One region of the Rahnella sp. R3(2024) genome, then DNA from elsewhere that is predicted to be linked to it. Evidence: predicted binding sites of a transcription regulator. Region 1 holds the regulator's gene; each other region holds the start of a gene.

Region 1 (4,666 bases):
CAATGTTGAAAGAAAAACATCAACACCATTAAAATATAAATAAAAAACAAATACTTAAGATAAAAATCAATAATTAAATATCATTCAACTATAATAAATTAACTACTCAAAACATTTAATTATTATTTTTATAAATGCTAAAGATCAAAAAACACGCATACCGATAACGCATCCACTTTAATCAATTTCAACTTTGCACGTGATACATCATGAAAATAGACATGAATCACAAAAAGCAACATGAATTTACTTGTTTGTTTAAATCACAATAAGAATGTATTTTTCTAAATGAAAGCAATGAGGGTTTTTAAGAAACATAGATTTAAATGATCGTAAATAAATCAAACCCTCGTTAAATGTATAAGTGCGATAAATATGCCCGCGGAATAAAATTAAACAAATAAGGAAGCCATCATGAATACAAGGAACGAAGACTGGCATCAGGCCGATATTATTGCTGCACTCAGAAAGAAAGGAACCACCCTGGCGGCAGTATCGCGCTCTGCAGGTTTGAGCTCTTCCACCTTATCAAACGCTCTGACACGGCCATGGCCCAAGGGCGAATTGCTCATCGCGAATGCGCTGGGGCTACATCCTTCAATCATCTGGCCAAGCCGCTATTTCGACGCCAGGACTTTTCAGATCATTGAACGCCGTTGCCGCACACCCAATGCTGCGCAAGAGTAAATCCGAGGGGAGATAAAAGAAAAAAACCGCCGGGATAAGCCGGCGGTTATCTATAAAGAGACGCAATCAGTGATTAATAAACTGTTCGCCGAGTTCGATATCCTTGTGCAGGATCTCCAGCATCGATTCCAGTGACTGCTGTTCAAATGCGCTCAGTTTACCGATGTCCAGCAATTCGGTGATCCCGTTTTTGCCAAGCAAAACAGGCTGTGCGAAAAAGCGAGCATACTCACCATTGCCTTCGACATACGCACATTCCACAACGTTGCTTTCACCCTGCATAGCTCGCAGTAATGAAAGTCCGAAACGCGCAGCCGCCTGCCCCATCGACAGCGTTGCCGATCCACCACCCGCTTTTGCTTCTACCACTTCAGTGCCTGCGTTTTGAATGCGCTTGGTGAGTGAAGTGATTTCACTTTCGCTGAACGTCACACCAGGTACCTGAGAGAGCAGCGGCAGAATGGTGACACCAGAATGTCCACCGATCACCGGCACTTCAATGTCTTCCGGTTGCTTACCTTTTAACTCCGCAACGAATGTATTAGAACGGATCGCATCCAGCGTTGTGATGCCAAAAAGTTTGTTTTTGTCATAGACGCCGGCTTTTTTCAGCACTTCTGCCGCAATAGCAACCGTCGTGTTGACCGGGTTGGTGATGATGCCAATGCAGGCTTTCGGACAGGTTTTCGCCACTTGCTGAATAAGATTACGAACGATACCCGCGTTAACATTAAACAGATCTGAGCGATCCATCCCTGGTTTTCGCGCCACACCCGCTGAAATCAGGACAATATCTGCGCCTTCCAAAGCAGGTGTGGCATCTTCGCCACAGAAGCCTTTGATTTTCACAGCGGTAGGGATATGACTGAGATCGACAGCAACGCCCGGCGTCACCGGTGCGATATCATATAATGAGAGTTCGGAACCGGAAGGTAGCTGGGTCTTTAGCAGAAGCGCGAGGGCCTGACCGATACCGCCCGCAGCACCGAGAACTGCAACTTTCATCCTATACTCCTTTTTTATCATTAACTTATAAGTGTCGTGGAATTATTTTGGTTGTGACCTTAATCACTTACGCTGTTAAAAACAATCGCTCACCTGCAGAGAATCTGAGGTTGGTCGTTTAGAAAGTAAAAAAATACACCTAAGCGCCCTTATCCGGTCTTTTATGACTTTTATCGGAAAGCTACCCCTTAAAAGTAGCACCGCAAAAGACGTCAGGTTAATAAATGGTTAAATTTGGTTCATTGTGTGAGCTGAATCGAAATCGGTTGAGTCCAACTTCCTGCGAAAGGCTTACTCAAAATTCACAATTTCGGCATATTCATGAAAAACCCACTAACGCGACACCCGTCACATTCCTTGCAGAACGGTGAGTTCTGGATTGTCCATGTCTTGCGTTGTTGCATAAAAATGCAATTATCTGCATAATCAGCCAAACATTGATCAAGAGACCAGGGTGCAAAATGCGTAATCCTGCCAAACAGGAAGATTTAATCAAAGCCTTCAAAGCATTACTGAAGGAAGAGAAATTCAGTTCTCAGGGCGAAATTGTCGTCGCACTCCAGGAGGAGGGCTTCGAAAACATCAACCAGTCCAAAGTCTCACGGATGCTGACCAAGTTCGGTGCGGTGCGTACGCGCAACGCGAAAATGGAAATGGTGTACTGCCTGCCCGCTGAAATCGGTGTGCCAACAACGACCAGTCCACTTAAGAACCTGGTACTGGACATCGATCACAATGAAGCCATGGTGGTCATCCGCACCAGTCCGGGGGCAGCACAGTTGATCGCCCGCCTGCTTGATTCACTCGGAAAATCAGAGGGTATCCTCGGAACTATCGCGGGTGATGATACGATTTTCATTACGCCTGCCCGCAGTTTCAGCGTTAAACAACTGCACGATGCGATCCTGAGTTTGTTCGAACAAGAGTTATAAGCCGCCTCAATAGTACAAGGGTGTAAGCGCCCTTTCTGTGCAGGGGGTCAGAAGAACAGAATTTCTGACCTCAGGCCAGCCTCTTTACCCTTCCTTTATATTGCTCACATTTCAAATGCCGCACAAAAATACCGGTTTTCTACCATTAACGGGTACAAGGCGCATGCCCTCTTCTGTTAACGCCGGTCACAACAGGCTCATTTCCGTCACATAAATATTTCAATGATGTGATTCACACCAAAAATAAGCACAGATAATCAAATTCATTCAATCTATTGATTTTACTAAAAATCAACACCAATTGAACAATTTATAGACGTTTTTTATTACTTTCCGTTATTAAAAACACCAATAGGACACACATAACCACTCAAATAACTATTAGCAAACTATTAATATTTTGAGTGACTAGATGTATACTCATTTCCGTGGTGTGAGACACCAGTTGTTGGAACACATAATAAAATCGACGAGGTCAAATCATGAACGTTAAAACTACAATCGCAACATTAAGCATTCTCTCTGCTCTGTCATTTGGTGCATTTGCAGCACAACCTGTTAGTCAGGAACAAGCTGCCAATCTGCAGGCGAAAGGGATGATCAGCGTCAGCGGCGTTGCCGGTGCACCTTCTGATATCCGCCAGGCACTGTCTGACAAAGCTGATGCAAAAGGCGCTAAAGCTTTCCGCGTTATTGAAGTGCGTCAGGAAGGTAACTACCACGCAACCGCAGAAATCTACCAGTAACTTTCCGGTAGCCATCGCGAAGGGGCCTGAATAAATCAGGCCCGTGAATAAACAGATTTATCACTGCCCGTTTTACGTTCCCGCACGCTTTAAGCGCCCTGAACTGCAGTTAACAGCCCTGATAAATCTACATTTGAATCGACGTTGCTCTCTCAAATTGCATCAACGTCAGTGAAATCAGGAAATTATCATGAAAATCATCACTACTATCGCCGCTCTTAGTCTGTTGTCTGCTGTGTCTTTCGGTGCGTCTGCCGCGCAACTGATCACGAATCAGCAAGCAGAAAATCTGCAACCTATGGGCGTGATCAGCGTGAGCGGAGTGAATGGTGCACCAACCGATATTCGCCAGGAGCTGTCTGACAAAGCTGATGCCAAAGGCGCTAAATCTTATCGTGTGATCGAAGCCCATAATGAAGGTGCTTATCACGCGACAGCAGAAATCTATCAGTAAGATCTTCTGTACGTTACCCAGAAATAAAGCCACTGCTTGAGTATTTATATGAATTAGCGTTACCGGGTTTCAACAGCCACAGATCGTCTCAATAAAACGATGCTGTTGAGGCTGGGAGAGAGCTGACACTGCCACTGCCGTGCTCTCTTGCTAACGATACCCTCGTCGTCCTGTCCGACGACACCCTTTGGCTCCCACGCTTTTTTTGGGAGCTTTTTTTTGTCTGTTGATAAGCCATTGCCCGGAATAAAGACAAAAAAAAGCACAGCAGATGCTGTGCTTTGAGGCCGTTGAGGAAGACATTATGGCTGCTGTGTAAGGCTCGCTTTTGCGGCCAGAGCTTCCAGCAGTTTTCCGTGGATGCCACCAAAACCGCCGTTACTCATGACGAGAATATGATCGCCCGGCAGCGAGGCCTTGATCACCATATCCACCAGCGAATCCACATCGGCACTCCAGTGCGCAGGCTGTATACAGTGTTCAGCCACTTCTGCTACCTGCCACGGAATATGCTGCGGCTGCAGCAGGAAAACTTCGTCCGCACGCCCCAGCGACGGCGCCAGTTCGTTTTTGCTCATGCCCATTTTCATGGTGTTTGAGCGCGGTTCAAGCACTGCCAGAATACGCGCCGTGCCGCCCACTTTGCTGCGCAATGCGGAGAGCGTTGCCAGAATCGCCGTTGGGTGATGGGCGAAGTCGTCATAAACGCTGACGCCATTTTCAACGCCGCGCAGTTCGAGACGACGACGCGCGTTGATAAATTCGCCCAGGGCTTTACAGGCATCTTCCGGTTTCACACCGACATGACGCGCGGCGGCAATCGCCATCAGCCCGTTATGCAT
Region 2 (4,666 bases), 1.1 Mb from region 1:
ACCAGGCTGCATGCTGTCGTATGCCGGCGAGTTAATCCGCTGTACGACGTGATTAATGATTTTCCAGTTCACCAGATCGGTTGAATGAAGAACGGGCAGGCCCGGAATATGGTTAAAACTCGAGGCCACCATATAAATATCGTCGCCCACACAAACAATATCCGGGTCCGAATAATCCGCATGCAAAACAGGGTTCTGATAACGCCCGTCACCCAAATCTGCGCACCAGCCAGCGTGGTTAATCTTCTCCATATTCATCTCCCCCTTATTTAACCGCCATCACAGGCGCCAGATTACCGGCTGCGTTTTCCTGCTCGCGGGCAATATCACCGCTGCGTTTCGCCAGATCCGTCTGAATATTCTTCATCGTGGCATCATCGAGTTTGTAGAAGCGGGCAAGGAAATAGAGGATCAGATAGGACACTGAAGGTCCGATGGTCAGCAGACCGATGATGCCGGTCGTTGCCAGCGCGGTTTGGGTTTCTGCACCAGCGTGATAACCGAACCAGCCGAGTGAGAACCCGACGAACGCCCCGGCAAAGGCCATCCCCAGTTTTAACGCGAACAGATTCCCTGAGAAAGAGAGGCCGGTGATCCGCCGCCCTGTTTTCCACTCACCATAATCCGCCGCATTGGCCATCATGTTCCATTTAAACGGCTGGTACATCTGGTGTAAAAAACCAATGATGAAATACAACGGGAAAATCACCGGCAGGAATTTCGGCGGTACGAAAAACATCACAACGCCCGTCAGAACCAGCAGCAGGTTGATATTTTTAAACATCGCCAGCGTGCTGAACCGTTTGGCAAAATACCCCGCCGCCATCGCCCCGAATATCGTGCCGACCACGCTGGTGGTAATAAATGTACTTTTCATCGCCGTACCGCTGACCAGACTCTGCCCCTTATCCAGCATCAGATACGTCGCGTAATACAACGTGGCGGAGCTGCGCATCACTCCGGCCATACTGGAGAAAAAGGTGATAATCGCGACAATACGCCACTGATCGTTCGACAGTAGATTTTTCAAATCACTCATCACCGATACCTGACGGGTATCCTCCGCCGTGATGCGTTCTTTGGTGAAACAAAAACAGAACACCAGCATACACACCGCAATCGCGCCCATCACCGCCATCGTCGCCTGATATCCGGCCTGCAGATTCTCTTTACCAAAATAATCCACCAGCCACAAAGTACCGACAGAAACCAGTAAACCCGCCAGTGAGGAAATCGTGAACCGGTAGGATTGTGCAGAAAGCCGGTCTTTATCATCCGTGGTAATCACCCCACCCAGCGCGCAGTAAGGAATATTGATAAAGGTGTAACACAGCATCAGCAGCGAATAAGTAATGTAGGCATAAAGCAGTTTTCCGGAATGACCAAAATCAGGCGTGGTGAACGTCATCACCGCCAGCACGGCATAAGGAATGGCGAACCAAATCAACCACGGGCGAAAATGCCCCCAGCGGGTTTTCACGCGGTCCGCAACAATACCGGTGAGCGGATCGCTGACGGCATCCAGAATGCGTGTGACCAGAAACATCACCCCGACCGCTGCCGCGGAAAGCCCGTAGATATCGGTATAAAAGTAGGTCAGAAACATCGTGACGGAGGAATAAACGATCCCGCAAGCGGCGTCTCCCATACCAAAACCAAGTTTTTCTATAACAGACAATTTCTTTACGGCTGCCATAATCTGACTCCACACCATGAGGTAGAATATCTTTCAGAATTGGTATGTTAACTTTTGGCAGGTGCGTTGAATTTAACCATATTTCACTTAGGGTTTATGAAATTTGCTTAATGCGAAGGGAGTCACAAAGGGGGCTGTCATGCACAAACAAAAAAGGCCACCGTCTCCGGCAGCCTTTTCTTTCTTCATGAATCGGAATTCAGAAGCCCGACTCAATCAATGACGTTTGCCGTCATCATCTTCGTCGATAAAATCTTCGTCTTCGCCTTCTTCACCTTCTTCGTCGTCGTCGCCTTCGAAGTAAGTGCCCCAACCGTCGTAGTTAACGCCGTTGGTTTCGGCCAGATTCATCAGTTGCTCAACCTGTGTGTCGATAAGCTCGGCATTCAGCGCCACTTCGCTAATCACGTCACAGCACATCATGACAGTACCGTCTTCAGCTTCCAGCTCTTCCGGGTCGGAAACTTCATAACCCAGTTTGAAAGCTTCTACGACCGCTTTCTCCAGAACTTCGAACTTTTCTGAAGATAAGTGGTGTTCAATGGTGTAAAGCGCGTCAGGATCGCTGCCATCGTCCAGCAGCTCTTCGATGATTAAGCGAGTTTCTTCACGTTGTTCTTCCAGCAATTCACGGTTTGCCATTTCTCAGTCCTCAATCAATTTGACGTTTGTACGCTATTTTCACACACCATAGAGCGCGCCTCCACTATTAAAGAGAAAGTTTTCTCTGCGGGGTTGTAATTGCATATTCATACATATAAATTGAATTTTAATTCAATCCGAAATGCTTACGCGCTATGGAGCGACATCATGAGTTTGTTGAGTAAACGTCATTTTCTCAGGTTACTGGATTTTACCCCGTCAGAGATTTCGTCCCTGCTGACACTCTCCGCTGAACTGAAAGCGGCAAAGAAAAATGGCACTGAGAAAGCCCGCCTGCAAGGCAAAAACATCGCGCTCATCTTCGAAAAAGACTCAACCCGCACACGATGCTCTTTCGAAGTTGCCGCATATGACCAGGGGGCAAAAGTCACTTATCTCGGCCCCAGTGGCAGCCAGATCGGCCATAAAGAATCGATGAAAGACACCGCCCGCGTACTGGGCCGCATGTACGACGGTATTCAGTATCGTGGCTATGGTCAGGATAAAGTGGAAACGCTGGCGGAATATTCCGGCGTGCCGGTATGGAATGGCTTAACCAATGAATTTCACCCGACACAGCTGCTGGCCGACCTGCTGACCATGCAGGAGCATCTGCCAAATCAGCCGCTCAAAGGGATGCGCCTGGCGTATCTGGGCGACACACGTAACAATATGGGCAACTCGTTGCTGGAAGCTGCCGCGCTGTGCGGGCTGGATCTACGCCTTGTGGCACCGTCAGTATGCTGGCCCGATGCCGAACTGGTCGCGACCTGTCAACATCTCGCAAATGAAAATGGCGGCACGATCACGCTCACCGAAGACATTGCCACCGGCGTAAAAGACGCGGATTTTCTCTATACCGACGTCTGGGTGTCGATGGGTGAACCGAAAGAGGCCTGGAAGGAGCGCATCAACCTGCTGCGCCCTTATCAGGTGAACAGCGCGATGCTGGCGCTGACCGGCAATCCTGACGTGAAATTCCTGCACTGTCTGCCTGCTTTCCACGATGATCAGACCACACTCGGCAAACAAATGGCCGAAGAATACGGTTTGCAGGGCGGTATGGAAGTCACTGACGACGTCTTTGAGTCCCGCCACAGCGTCGTGTTCGATCAGGCGGAAAACCGTCTGCACACCATCAAAGCCGTCATGGTTGCCACACTCGGTACAGAATAAATTCCACGGCATCATCCCGACTTTTTTGCGGATGATGCCGCCTTTTTCCTCCAGAATTCTCCGTTATCCCCCCTTTTGTCGCCACAGCCGGTCATTTTCAACTAACCTTTTTAAAGCGCTTTCGTTTTATCGCCTTTGTCAGAAAAACAGAAATGCAGTGAGAAGGAACCGATATGAGCTCAGTAAATCTTGAGTATGTCCTGCGGCTGGAAAGCCTGTTAAGCAGGATTTACCCCAGGGAACACATCGCCGATCTGCTGAAAAAGATTCTGCATCTCGCCAACAAATGGGATTACGGCAAACACCGCACCACCGGCTGGGTGGACGGTACGAATATTTATCTGATTACTTATGGCGACAATATCCGTCAGGGCGAGCAACCGCCGCTGGCGACGCTGAATCATTTTGCTAACACCTATTTGCGCGACATTATCAGCGACATCCATATTTTGCCGATGTACCCGTACAGCTCGGATGACGGCTTCAGCGTGATCGACTACCGGCGAATCGACGAAAATCTCGGAGGATGGTCTGACATTCACCACCTGTCAGAGAACTTTAATCTGATGTTCGACTGCGTGATTAATCACATCTCGCGTTCAAGCGACTGGATGAAAGGCTATCTGCACGACGATCCCTATTACAAAGGGTATTTCATCGACGCCAACCCTGAACTCGATTACAGCCGGGTTGTGCGCCCGCGCGCCTCGCCGCTGCTCTCTCCCTTTATCAAAGCCGACGGCACCGAGCTGTACCTGTGGACAACCTTCAGCGAAGATCAGGTGGACATTAATTTCAAAAATCCGCAGGTCCTGCTGGAAAGCATCGACGTGCTGCTGCAATACGCGGCCAGCGGCGGGCAGTCTATTCGCCTCGATGCCATCGGGTATATCTGGAAGGAAGCCGGAACCTCCTGTATTCACCTGCCACAGGCGCACAACATCATCAAAGTGTGGCGCACGATTCTGGATGAAGTGATCCCCGGCACGCGGCTGATTACCGAAACCAACGTTCCGCATCACGAAAACATCAGTTATTTCGGTGAAGGCGATGAGGCGCACATGGTGTATCAGTTCCCGCTGCCGCCGCTGACGCTGCATGCATTTTTACGCGAAGACACCACCACACTCACCCGCTGGGCACAAAGCCTGA
Region 3 (4,666 bases), 410 kb from region 1:
TATCAGCACCTGAACGCAGCCATTGCTGGACGGCCTGGAAAGTGGGGTTATTTCTGCCATATAAGGAAGAAGAGGCAATTTGTACCGCGGCGACCTGATTGGAGTAATCCAGGGCATTGACGGGTTTGCCTGTCGCATTCGGCTCATTGACGTATTCAAGCGCGTTATCCAGCCGCCCGTCTTTATACTGCTGACCCCGGTCGGTCGGGCGCGAGGAACAACCTGCAAGCACCGCAACAACCAAACCACCCAGCAGAAATTTACTCCAACGTCCTTTCATTATTGCCGCGCTCTCTTACTTTCATGGGAATTGACTGGCGAAACGATAACAAACGGCCTATCAGAAAGGAATTGCAATAGCCGAAAAAAGTGCCCTCGGCCAAATTGGGAAGCAATAGAGGAATTTATGCCTAAAAAGTCAGCAACCAGGTGGTTTATTTGAATAAATCCAAATAAAGGGTTGCGCGAAATCTCATGGGGAGTATAGTTCGCCTCCATCGGACGCGGGGTGGAGCAGCCTGGTAGCTCGTCGGGCTCATAACCCGAAGGTCGTCGGTTCAAATCCGGCCCCCGCAACCAATTCGATTCGCAGGCAATAAAATGCCCGATTGAATTGAACGATGAAGTAAAGAAGTAAGAAGTGCTACGGACGCGGGGTGGAGCAGCCTGGTAGCTCGTCGGGCTCATAACCCGAAGGTCGTCGGTTCAAATCCGGCCCCCGCAACCAATTCGAGACTTATGCTTATTACGCTGAGTTCGAATAATGTGAAGAAGTAAATGCAGTATTAAGTAGTGACGGACGCGGGGTGGAGCAGCCTGGTAGCTCGTCGGGCTCATAACCCGAAGGTCGTCGGTTCAAATCCGGCCCCCGCAACCAACTACTAAAACAATCAGTCAGACGTAAACATCAGGCACCTTAACGGGTGTTTTTTTGTATCTGAAGATTGAGTTAACAGCGCACCAGCCCCGACATTTTTCCTCGCATTATCCTTAATATCCAATTCATTGCAGGCACTCAGCCATTGGCGAAATGCGCCTTAATCCCCTCCAGTATTGATTCTGCAACCTGCTGCTGAAAATGCGCGGTGCGCAGTTTTTTCTCTTCATTGATGTTACTGATAAACGCAGTTTCCACCAGAATCGATGGAATATCTGGCGCTTTCAGTACCGCAAAACCGGCCTGATCCACTTTGTTTTTATGCAGCGGGTTAATCTTGCCCATTCGTGTCAGTACTTCTTTGCCAAATTTCAGGCTGTCGTTGATTGTCGCGGTCTGCACCAAATCGAACATCGTATGGTCGAGATACTTATCGCCACTTTTACTGACACCCCCTATCTGATCGGATTCATTCTGAGTCTGCGCCAGAAAACGTGCTGCTGAGCTGGTCGCGCCCTTGGTCGACAGAGCAAAAACGGATGAACCTTTGGCGGCACGGCTGGTAAAAGCATCAGCATGGATGGAAATAAACAAATCAGCCCGCAACTTTCGCGCCTTGGCGACCCGCACTTTCAGCGGAATAAACACGTCTTCATTACGGGTCATGTAGGCTTTCATGTTCTTTTCACGGGCGATCAGTTTTTGTAAACGACGTGCGATCTGTAAGACAACGTCTTTTTCACGGGTCTTATACTTGCCGATTGCGCCGGGGTCTTCACCGCCATGACCGGGATCCAACATAATGACCAGAGGGCGGCTGTGCCCTGCCTGCCCGTCTTTCGCCGTTTCCGGCGGCAATGTTCTGGCCACGTCCCCGCGGTTGTAATCTTCCAGTAATGCCAGCAGCGGATCATCTTCAGCGCTGACCGCCCCCTCTTCAGGGTACAAATCAACCACCAGACGATTGTGGAACTCTGCGACCGGTTTGAGTGTAAACACATGGGGATTGATGGGGCGCCTGAGCTCAAGCACCATGCGTACCGTTTGGGCATCAAACTGCCCTACCCGCGCCTGGCGAATGTACGGGTCGGTTTGCTGAACTTTTTCGCCCAAACCTTTGAGCACACTATTCAGTTGTACACCTTCAATATCCACAACCACACGCGCAGGTGAACTCAGCAGAAACTGCTTATACTTCAGAGGAGTGCTGGATTCCAGAGTGATGCGGGTGTATGTCGAGGAAGGCCATATGCGCACGGCGATAACCTGTGAACTGGCGGCAAACCCCACTTTACTCACACTGAGCATCCAGGAAGCCGCTACGGTCTGAAGAAGTCGTCGTCTTCCGGGGTTGTGGTTATCGTCAGTCATGCAATCTCAAACAGGTTACAAAAATCAAAAGTGATGATAAAAAACTCAGTTTGGGAATTTTAACTAATCCTTCCCTGCATGTCATTCCTTAACATTATTTTGATAAATCAATTTGTTGAGTGTTTGTAATCGTTGTTAATAGAAAAACAGAGATTTCTTACTTGCCACACAGCCTCAAAAGAATAAAAATACAAAAATTACGAATAAAAATTCAAATGAGGTTTTGCCGTGAAGGAACGTAGCACTGAATTGGTCCAGGGATTTCGCCACTCCGTTCCCTACATAAATGCTCACCGTGGCAAAACATTCGTTGTCATGCTCGGTGGTGAAGCCATTGAACATGAGAACTTCAGCAACATCGTCAATGATATCGGGCTGTTACATAGCTTAGGTATCCGGCTGGTGGTGGTGTATGGTGCCCGTCCGCAAATCGATGAGAATCTGGCAGAGCATCACTGCGAGCCGATTTATCATAAAAATATTCGTGTTACCGATGCCCGTACACTCGAGCTGGTGAAGCAGGCTGCGGGGTTGTTACAGCTGGATATCACCGCCCGCCTGTCGATGAGCCTGAATAATACTCCGCTGCAGGGTGCGCACATCAATGTTGTTTCCGGTAACTTTATTATCGCGCAACCCCTGGGCGTAGATGACGGTATCGACTATTGCCACAGTGGCCGTATCCGTCGCATCGATGAAGAGGCCGTTCACCGCCAGCTCGACAGCAATGCCATCGTGCTGATGGGGCCGGTAGCCGTATCCGTTACCGGAGAAAGTTTTAACCTGACGTCTGAAGAAGTGGCGACGCAACTGGCCATCAAGCTGAAAGCCGAAAAGATGATCGGTTTCTGCTCGTCGCAGGGCGTGATTAATGAGGAAGGGAATATCATTTCTGAGTTGTTCCCGAACGATGCGCAGCAACGCATTGATAAGATGGAAGCCAGCGGCGATTACCTTTCGGGAACAGTGCGTTTCCTGCGTGGCGCGGTTAAAGCCTGCCGCAGCGGTGTGCGTCGCAGCCACCTGATCAGCTATCAGGAAGACGGTGCGCTGATTCAGGAACTGTTCTCGCGTGACGGTATCGGTACCCAAATTGTGATGGAGAGTGCGGAGCAGGTACGCCGTGCAACGATCAACGATATCGGCGGGATCCTCGAGCTTATCCGCCCGCTTGAACAACAAGGTATTTTGGTTCGTCGCTCCCGCGAGCAGCTAGAGATGGAAATCGATAAATTCACGATTATTGAAAGGGATAACCTGACCATTGCCTGTGCGGCGCTGTATCCGTTCCACGATGAAGGTATCGGGGAAATGGCCTGCGTGGCAGTTCATCCTGATTACCGCAGTTCGTCACGCGGTGAAATGTTGTTGCAGCGGGTGGCCAGTCAGGCAAAACAAATGGGGCTGAACCGCCTGTTCGTGCTGACGACCCGCAGCATTCACTGGTTCCAGGAACGCGGCTTCAAACCGGCTGAAGTTGATGTTCTGCCGATTCAAAAGCAGGAAATGTACAACTATCAGCGCCGGTCGAAGATCTTAATTTCCGAACTGTAAGCGCTCTGGTGCACATACTAAAAAGGGCGCAAATGCGCCCTTTTTAGTTTCCCCGCTCACTAATCTCACATTAATGTGAAGTCTGAGATTTCAGGGTTTGCTGCAGTGTCGAGGTGTCGGCATAGGTTTTGAACCCTTCCGGCGCCGCATACTGCGGCGTCTTACTGTCATTGCCGGAAACTTGCGACAACATCGCCAGTCCGTCCTGTTTAATCACTGCCTGATGGAAGTAGTCCGCCAGCTGCGTCTGCGTCAGCCCCGCAATGACTCGAATGACGTTGGTGCGCGTATCAAACTGCGCATTCCCACGGCTGAAATCATTGCCCAGGCGGTCTGACTCTTCATCCAGCGTTTGCGGACGCTGCTGCATTTCATTCACCAGACCCTGTTTGTACTGAACAAACTCGGCATCTTTCATTTCCCGCAAACGCTTCTCAGCCTGTGGGTAAAAGGCCAGGTACCGCTGATACAAATAGTCCGGTTGCTTACTGTTACTTTGCAGCAGGAAACCAATACCCCACTGTTTGCCAACAGGAATGGGGAAGGCGAACACCGCGTAACCCAGTTGCTCCTGGGTGCGCAGCTGGCTATAGAACCATGGCTGGATGATTTGCCCGAGCAATGCGCTGTAGCCCATGCTCTGAATTTCATCATAACCTGTTGGCACATACACGGCGGCCAGCGCCGAGTCAGAACTGCTGCCCGTCCGCTGAATATTGGCTTTCAACGGCTCCGTGACGACGGCCTGCGTTCCACGCCACCACTGTGTGCCGTGCGCCCCCAGCTTCTGCATAATCTGCAGGGACATGGCTTTCACCTGATCCCCGGTCATATTCCCCACCACCATGATCTCAACGGCGGCGT

What was found. The regulator ArgR, encoded in region 1, controls arginine synthesis, uptake and breakdown. The targets are predictions, from matches to a motif close to ANTGAATAAAAATACANT.
Positions count from the first base shown of each region.
Region 2: the regulator ArgR is predicted to act here: its motif matches at 2,458-2,475, upstream of argF (ornithine carbamoyltransferase).
Region 3: the regulator ArgR is predicted to act here: its motif matches at 2,426-2,443, upstream of argA (amino-acid N-acetyltransferase).

Region 1 is NZ_JBHGBU010000001.1:1,632,489-1,637,154, forward strand. Features, by position in the region: gene ABSH60_RS07325 (helix-turn-helix transcriptional regulator) at 415-687, shown strand; gene mdh (malate dehydrogenase) at 754-1,692, opposite strand; gene argR (transcriptional regulator ArgR) at 2,154-2,624, shown strand; gene yhcN (peroxide/acid stress response protein YhcN) at 3,107-3,370, shown strand; gene yhcN (peroxide/acid stress response protein YhcN) at 3,561-3,824, shown strand; gene mpl (UDP-N-acetylmuramate:L-alanyl-gamma-D-glutamyl-meso-diaminopimelate ligase) at 4,127-4,666, opposite strand, start outside.
Region 2 is NZ_JBHGBU010000001.1:2,687,959-2,692,624, reverse strand. Features, by position in the region: gene ABSH60_RS12235 (family 43 glycosylhydrolase) at 1-252, opposite strand, end outside; gene ABSH60_RS12230 (glycoside-pentoside-hexuronide (GPH):cation symporter) at 266-1,696, opposite strand; gene rraB (ribonuclease E inhibitor RraB) at 1,913-2,338, opposite strand; gene argF (ornithine carbamoyltransferase) at 2,507-3,514, shown strand; gene ABSH60_RS12215 (sugar phosphorylase) at 3,688-4,666, shown strand, end outside.
Region 3 is NZ_JBHGBU010000001.1:1,227,298-1,231,963, forward strand. Features, by position in the region: gene mltA (murein transglycosylase A) at 1-280, opposite strand, end outside; tRNA gene ABSH60_RS05455 (tRNA-Met) at 503-579, shown strand; tRNA gene ABSH60_RS05460 (tRNA-Met) at 651-727, shown strand; tRNA gene ABSH60_RS05465 (tRNA-Met) at 801-877, shown strand; gene amiC (N-acetylmuramoyl-L-alanine amidase AmiC) at 1,016-2,248, opposite strand; gene argA (amino-acid N-acetyltransferase) at 2,477-3,802, shown strand; gene ptrA (pitrilysin) at 3,873-4,666, opposite strand, start outside.